3 regions of the Roseovarius sp. BRH_c41 genome follow, and region 2 is predicted to be linked to each of the others. Evidence: riboswitches for the same ligand, from Rfam matches in the RefSeq annotation. Region 2 holds a riboswitch; each other region holds the start of a gene.
What was found. Region 2 has a riboswitch for cobalamin ahead of VR71_RS25010 (CbtB domain-containing protein). Riboswitches for the same ligand answer to the same signal wherever they lie in the genome.
Positions count from the first base shown of each region.

Region 1: another riboswitch for cobalamin. It lies ahead of VR71_RS15015 (energy-coupling factor ABC transporter permease); the one in region 2 lies ahead of VR71_RS25010 (CbtB domain-containing protein).
Region 3: another riboswitch for cobalamin. It lies ahead of VR71_RS15080 (DUF1636 domain-containing protein); the one in region 2 lies ahead of VR71_RS25010 (CbtB domain-containing protein).

Region 1 is NZ_LADY01000050.1:134,768-137,029, reverse strand. It holds gene VR71_RS15025 (cobyrinate a,c-diamide synthase) at 1-360, shown strand, start outside; gene cobA (uroporphyrinogen-III C-methyltransferase) at 357-1,076, shown strand; cobalamin riboswitch at 1,140-1,360, shown strand; gene VR71_RS15015 (energy-coupling factor ABC transporter permease) at 1,393-2,064, shown strand; gene cobF (precorrin-6A synthase (deacetylating)) at 2,131-2,262, shown strand, end outside.
Region 2 is NZ_LADY01000038.1:8,029-10,290, reverse strand. It holds partial or broken gene VR71_RS12240 (AAA family ATPase) at 1-901, opposite strand, end outside; cobalamin riboswitch at 1,111-1,335, shown strand; gene VR71_RS25010 (CbtB domain-containing protein) at 1,368-1,532, shown strand; gene VR71_RS12235 (CbtA family protein) at 1,536-2,216, shown strand.
Region 3 is NZ_LADY01000050.1:147,486-149,747, forward strand. It holds gene cobN (cobaltochelatase subunit CobN) at 1-88, opposite strand, end outside; gene cobW (cobalamin biosynthesis protein CobW) at 98-1,132, opposite strand; gene VR71_RS15080 (DUF1636 domain-containing protein) at 1,134-1,490, opposite strand; cobalamin riboswitch at 1,585-1,822, opposite strand; gene cobO (cob(I)yrinic acid a,c-diamide adenosyltransferase) at 1,865-2,262, shown strand, end outside.

The sequences.
Region 1 (2,262 bases), on a different contig from region 2:
GGCTACATGGCGCTGGGGCAAGGGCTGGTGGCCGCAGATGGCACGCGTTACCGGATGGCGGGGCTATTAGGCTTGGAAACCAGCTTTGCCAAGCGGCGCATGCATCTGGGCTACCGTCTTGCGCGGCCCCAACGCCCTTTGCCGGGAATGGATCAGGCGCAGGGCTTGCGCGGGCATGAATTCCACTATGCTACGATCCTGTCACAGCCTGATGCGCCCTTGGCCCATGTAACTGATGCGAACGGGCAAGATGTTGCCGAAACGGGATCTTACCGCGATGGTGCTAGCGGCGGGCGCGTCAGCGGCACGTTCTTTCATCTAATCGCGGAATCAAGTCTTACGGATGGACCTCAAACATGACCGGCTTTGTCTCTTTCGTGTCTTCGGGCCCGGGTGATCCGGAACTTCTGACCCTCAAGGCGGTGAACCGTCTTGGCGGGGCCGATATCATACTGTTCGACGATCTGTCCTCGGGGCCGATCCTGGCCCATGCTGGGCCGCAATCCGATCTGCTCGCTGTTGGCAAGCGGGCAGGTCGCCCATCGCCCAAACAGGACCATGTCAGCCGCCTGCTGGTGGATCACGCCATGACTGGCGCAAAGGTGGTGCGGCTAAAATCCGGTGACAGCGGCATCTTCGGTCGGCTTGAAGAAGAGATCGCAGCCCTGATGGCTGCTGGTATCCCCTATGAGATCATCCCCGGCGTGCCCTCGGCCTGTGCTGCTGCGGCGGCGGCGGGCATTCCGCTGACGCGGCGCCTGACCGCGCGGCGGGTGCAATTCATCACGGGCGCGGATGTAACCGGCCAATTGCCTGAAGGATTGAACTGGGCGGCACTGGCCGATCCGCTGGCGACAACTGTGGTTTTCATGGGCAAACGGACCTTTCCGGCGCTGGTCGCCGATCTGGTGGCCCATGGTCTGCCCGCATCCACGCCCTCACTACTGGCCGAAGCGGTCGGCCATCCGCATCAGCGTTTGCAGCGCAGCACGATTGCGGAATTGGCCGATAGTCTTGCAGAGGCGCGCAGCGATCATCCGGCGCTGATCCTTTATGGTCCGCTGGCCGAATTCTGAACACAAGGTATTTTCAGGCGTCGATCTGTCGTAAGCAGGCTTGACCGAGGAATTAGTTAGGCGCACAACAAAAGCTGCAAAGGTGCTCCGAACCGGAAAGGCAAGGGGCTGAAACGGGAATGGGGAAGGGCGGACCAAATCGCGGCGCCCCCACCCCAGCCGCCCCCGCGACTGTCAGCGGAGAGCGGCCATCCAAAATGCCACTGGCCACTCACCGGGCCGGGAAGGTGGATGGTCGTGTCGACCCGCAAGCCAGGAGACCGGCCTTGCCAAATGTAACCCATCCGCCGTCGGGTGTGACGGCAAGGAGACCACTATGCATATCGAACCGGGCCTCGTTGACGGGGCAAAAATCACTCTCAGCTACGCGACCGCCGCTGCCGCCGGTGCCACTGGCCTGTGGTACGCGCGCCACGCCATTATGGAGCGCGGCTCTGTTTCGCTGGCGATCCGCAGCTTGCTTGCCGCCGTTCTGACCTTCGTGTTTTTCGAGGTTCTACCGACCTTCCCCGTTGGCGTATCAGAGGTGCATTTCATCCTTGGTTCGACCCTTTTCCTGATCCTTGGCGCGGGGCCGTCAGCCATCGGTCTGGCACTGGGTCTGCTAATCCAAGGCATGTTCTTCTCGCCCTCCGACCTGCCGCAATTCGCAATGAACATCACCACGCTGCTGGTGCCGCTCTTCGCGCTAACCGCTATGGCGCGCCGGATTATCGCGCCGGACACCGCCTATGTTGACCTGAAATACAGCCAGGTTCTGGCACTGTCGGTCTGCTATCAGGGCGGCGTTGTAGCATGGGTGGCTTTCTGGGCGATCTACGGCATGGGCAGCGAAGCGCTGGCGCCGGTTGGTACCTTCGCGATTGCCTATATGGCTGTCATCATCCTCGAGCCGTTGGCCGATCTGGCCGTGCTCGCGGGTGCGAAAGCTCTGCGTGGCAAGACACCGTCCGCACTGGTCACACCGCGCCTTTACAGCGCGTCCTGATCTGACAAAACTGTCGAACATGGCGCGGTCCCTGATAGGGTCGCGCCTTTTTGCGACGAGGCGACGATGATCACCGTATCCCTGATCGGTATCGGTACCGGCAATCCCGATCACGTCACAGCACAAGCGGTGAGGGCCATGAACTTGGCGGATCTGATCCTCATTCCGCTCAAAGGCGATGACAAGGCGGATCTTGCC
Region 2 (2,262 bases):
CTCGCTGCACGCTCAGACGTTGCAGGATTGCAGCCGCGATGGCCTCTTCCTCGCGCAGTTTGGGTAGTGCCTCCTCTGCCTTTGCGCGGGCTTTGGCTGCTTCGCGCGCCCCAACTTCTGCACGCGCTGCGGCGGTGGTGCGGTCTCGAAGCTCATCCTCGGCGCGCGCGCGCGCAAAATCCGCCTCTTTCCAGCGACGATAGAGCAACAGCCCCTCGGCCAGACGCAATTCTTCGCCGATTTGCCGATAGCGCGCCGCCTGTTTCGCCTGCCGCGCCAATTGCGCCAGTTGTGCCGCCAATTGTTCGACAACATCGTCAACACGCGTCAGGTTGGTTTCTGCGCCGCGCAGTTTCAGTTCGGCTTCATGTCGCCGCTGATAGAGACCAGAAATACCGGCCGCCTCTTCTAGAATGCGCCGACGCGATTTGGGCTTCGCATTGATCAATTCAGAAATCTGCCCCTGCCGGACAAGAGCCGGGGAATGCGCGCCAGTCGAGGCATCTGCGAACAGCATCTGAACATCGCGCGCCCGTACGTCCTTGCCGTTAACTTTGTACGCTGAGCCCACGTCGCGGGTGATCCTGCGGACGATCTCAAGATGATCGGAGTCGTTGAAACCCGCCGGTGCCAACCGGTCGGAATTATCGAGATGGATCACCACCTCGGCAAAGTTTCGCGCAGGTCGCGTCGCAGCCCCGGCAAAGATCACATCCTCCATGCCGTCGCCGCGCATCGCGGTCGGGCGGTTTTCGCCCATCACCCAACGCAGTGCCTCGAGCAGGTTTGACTTGCCACAGCCATTGGGTCCAACAACGCCGGTAAGACCGCCCGCGATGATCAGATCGATCGGGTCGACAAAGCTCTTGAAGCCGGTCAATCTGAGTTTCGAGAACTGCACCTGCGCGCGTGCCCCTGGTCCGGTGATTCCGTTGTCATCGGAGTGTGGGGCTCGGGGTGCCTACCTGTCAACGGCCAACCACAGCATATAGGGTGGCTGGGCCAGTTATCCACATGATATTGGGCAAAACTCTGCCAGCACTCAACGAAACAATGCCGCAGACCGTCCTTGAGCGGTCGCAAACCACCTTGACGCATGCTGATGCAGCCTGCATACGAGAGTGGCAAGGTTCCTCGTTTCGGTGCAAAGCGCCGCGAGGATAAATGGGAATGACGTGCCGGCGGACCCAATCAGGGCGTCCATGCGTCAGCCGCCCCCGCGACTGTAAGCGGCGAGCCCCTGCCAGATGCCACTGAGGTGTAAAACCCTTGGGAAGGCGGCAGACAGGCGACGACCCGCGAGCCAGGAGACCAGCCCTGCGTTTGTTAATCCCGCCTCGGGTGAGAGGTGTAAAGGAGATACCGCTATGACCGCATTGGTTCAAACCGCTGCAAAATCAACTGTCCTGCCGTTCGTTGCCGCGCTCTTTCTGGGCCTTGGCATCGTAACCGTCGCTGGCCATGTGCAGGCTTCGGCACTGCATGACGCCGCACATGACGTGCGCCACGCGACCGGCTTTCCCTGCCACTAATCCATGTTTTCAAAAATTGTCACCAGCGCGTTGTTCGCTGGTTTCTGTGCGGGGCTGATTGCCGCCCTGTTGCAGTTGGTGTTCGTACAGCCTGTACTTTTGCATGCAGAGCTATACGAGGGCGGTGACCTTGTGCATTTTGGCGCGGCGGCGGTTAGCGCTCATCCGGACCTGCCCGGTCTTGATCCGGTGCGCGATGGGCTGAGCCTGTTGTTCTCGGCGTTGATCTATGTGGGCTATGCGTTGATTCTGGTTGCTGCCATGGGCATGGCCGCTGATCGAGGACACGCGATCAACGCGCGCAACGGGTTAATCTGGGGCATTGCAGGATTTGTCGCGTTTCAGTTCGCGCCGGCCCTTTCCTTACCGCCAGAGGTGCCGGGTGTTGCCGCCGCAGATGTGGCCGAGCGTCAGATCTGGTGGTGGGCAACGGTTGCAGCAACTGCGATTGCGCTCGCGCTCATAGCCTTTGGCCGCAACTGGGTCTTGTGGACGGTGGCAATTCTATTGATGCTGACGCCGCACCTCATTGGCGCGCCCCACCCAGATGAGCTATCCGGCCCGGTTCCGCCCGAGATTGCCGCGCTCTTCGCAGCACGCGCCTTGGGTGTCGGCTTTGCCGCTTGGGCCCTTCTTGGTCTCTTTGCCGGGTATTTCTGGCAGCGTGAGAGCACGGCAACCTGACAGGTCAACACCCCGGTGCCTAGGCGCCGGGGCCATCCGACGGGAG
Region 3 (2,262 bases), on a different contig from region 2:
ACACCACTAGATCGGCAGGGTCCTGCCCCGGATCGAACGGGGTTTCAGCCTCTTCCAGACCATGGGATTCGCGGAAGACGACGTGCATGATGTGCCCTTAGCCCTGCAAAACTCGGTGGATCGCGGCAGCGTCGATATTGTCATGCTCCGCGATGACAACAAGACGCGACTGGCGCGGGGTCTCTCCCCATGGACGGTCGAACTGATGGCGCACACGTTCCCCCACGGCTTGCAACAGAAGACGCATCGGCTTGCCCGTCACCGCGATATAGCCCTTCACCCGCAGGATATCCTGCTCGCGCGACAAACGCTGCACGCGGGCGACCAGATCGTCGATATCCGCGACCTCGTCCAGCGCCACGACGATGGAATCGAAATCCTCGTGCTCGTGGTCGTCATGACCGTCGTGATGGCTGGGGCGCGCATCCAAATCATCCTCGGCCGCCGCGTTCAGGCCGATGATCACCCGCGGATCGATCACACCGTCGGTCATGGCGATGATCGGCAGCTTGCGCGGCGTTTCCGCCTCGATCACCTTGCGCGCCGCCGCAAGACCGGCCTCGCCCGCCAGATCAGCCTTGGACAGCAGCACCACATCGGCGCAGGCGATCTGGTCCTCGAACACCTCGGAGAGCGGTGTCTCGTGATCCAGTGAGTCGTCCGCAAGACGCTGTGCATCCACCGCCGCCACATCGGGCGCGAAACGCCCCGCCGCCACCGCCTCGGCATCAGCCAGCGCGATCACGCCGTCCACGGTAATCTTGGAGCGGATCGCGGGCCAGTCGAACGCCTTCAACAGTGGTTTGGGCAGTGCCAAACCGGAGGTTTCGATGATAATATGGTCCGGCCGCTGCGGCATCGCCAGAAGCGCCTCGATCGTGGGGATGAAATCATCGGCCACAGTGCAGCAGATGCAGCCATTGGCCAGTTCGACGATATTCTCTTCGGGGCAATTCTCGTCCGCGCAGGCTTTGAGGATATCGCCGTCCACGCCCACGGTGCCGAACTCGTTGACCAGTATGGCCAGCCGCTTGCCCTGCGGGTTCTGCATCAGATGCCGGATCAGCGTGGTCTTGCCCGATCCCAGAAAGCCGGTGATGACAGTGACGGGGATTTTGGTCAGATCGGACATGTCAAAGCTCCATTTTGGGAAGGCGCGCAAGGCTCTGCTTGCGGAAGATCACGGGGCGTTCACGCCACGGCACGATACCGTCCTCGGTCTGTGCATAAAGCGCCGCGCCGCGCAGGATTTCATCGGTATCATCAGAGGTCATACGACCGTAGACATACGACCATGCGCCGGGCTTGGTCAGGGCGATGCTGCACCCGTGATCGCAGGCGGACAAGCATTCGACGGGGCGAATGGTCACACCTTCGGGCGCGGGCGCAGTCGACAGCGCCTCGAACAGTCGGGCACCGGCGCAAACCTCGCCCTCAAGCACCGGCTGGCCCGCGCGGCAGGTCATGCAGACATGGAGAACAGCACCCATCGCGTCACCTTTTTTGACTGCGGAAAACAGAGGCATGCGCCAACGGTCAGGCGTTATCGCCTGTGTCCGAAGGTCGCGGAACACCCCGTCCGCGCGTTTCAGTTCGTGCACTGGCAGGTCTCCCGGCTTGCGGATCTCGAAGCGGGGCTTGCACCTTGCTTCAGCGGTTCGCCCCCCTTCCCGAACCTTGCGGCCAGTGGCATGGGCGGACCTTTCCGGTCACGGTCGCGGGGGCGGCTGCGCTTCGGTCAGGCAACACGGGTGTGTCGCAAAACCTGTCGCATTCCCTTTTGGCCTGCCATAAGACAGGCACCAGCGCTCAATCCCCCTCATTTGACAGAAGGGCGGCGAGTGTCAAGAAAAAGGACAATACGATGTCAGATATTCAGAACACTTCCGCCGACAAACCAGCCCCCACATCCGAGGCGGAACTGGCGCGTCATGCCTCCAAGATGGCCAAGAAGAAAGCCGCCCGCGACCGGATGATGGCCGCTAAGGAAGGCGAGAAAGGGCTGATCATCGTCCATACAGGTGCGGGCAAAGGTAAATCCTCGTCCGGATTCGGGATGATCCTGCGGTCTATCGCGCATGGCATGCCCTGCGCCGTTGTGCAGTTCATCAAAGGTGGGTGGGATACCGGCGAGCGGCGCCTGATCGAGGGCCAGTTCACGGAGCTGTGCCAGTTCCACGCGATGGGCGAAGGTTTCACATGGGAAACGCAGGATAAGGCGCGCGACATTGCCGCAGCCCAAGCCGGATGGGAAAAGGCCAA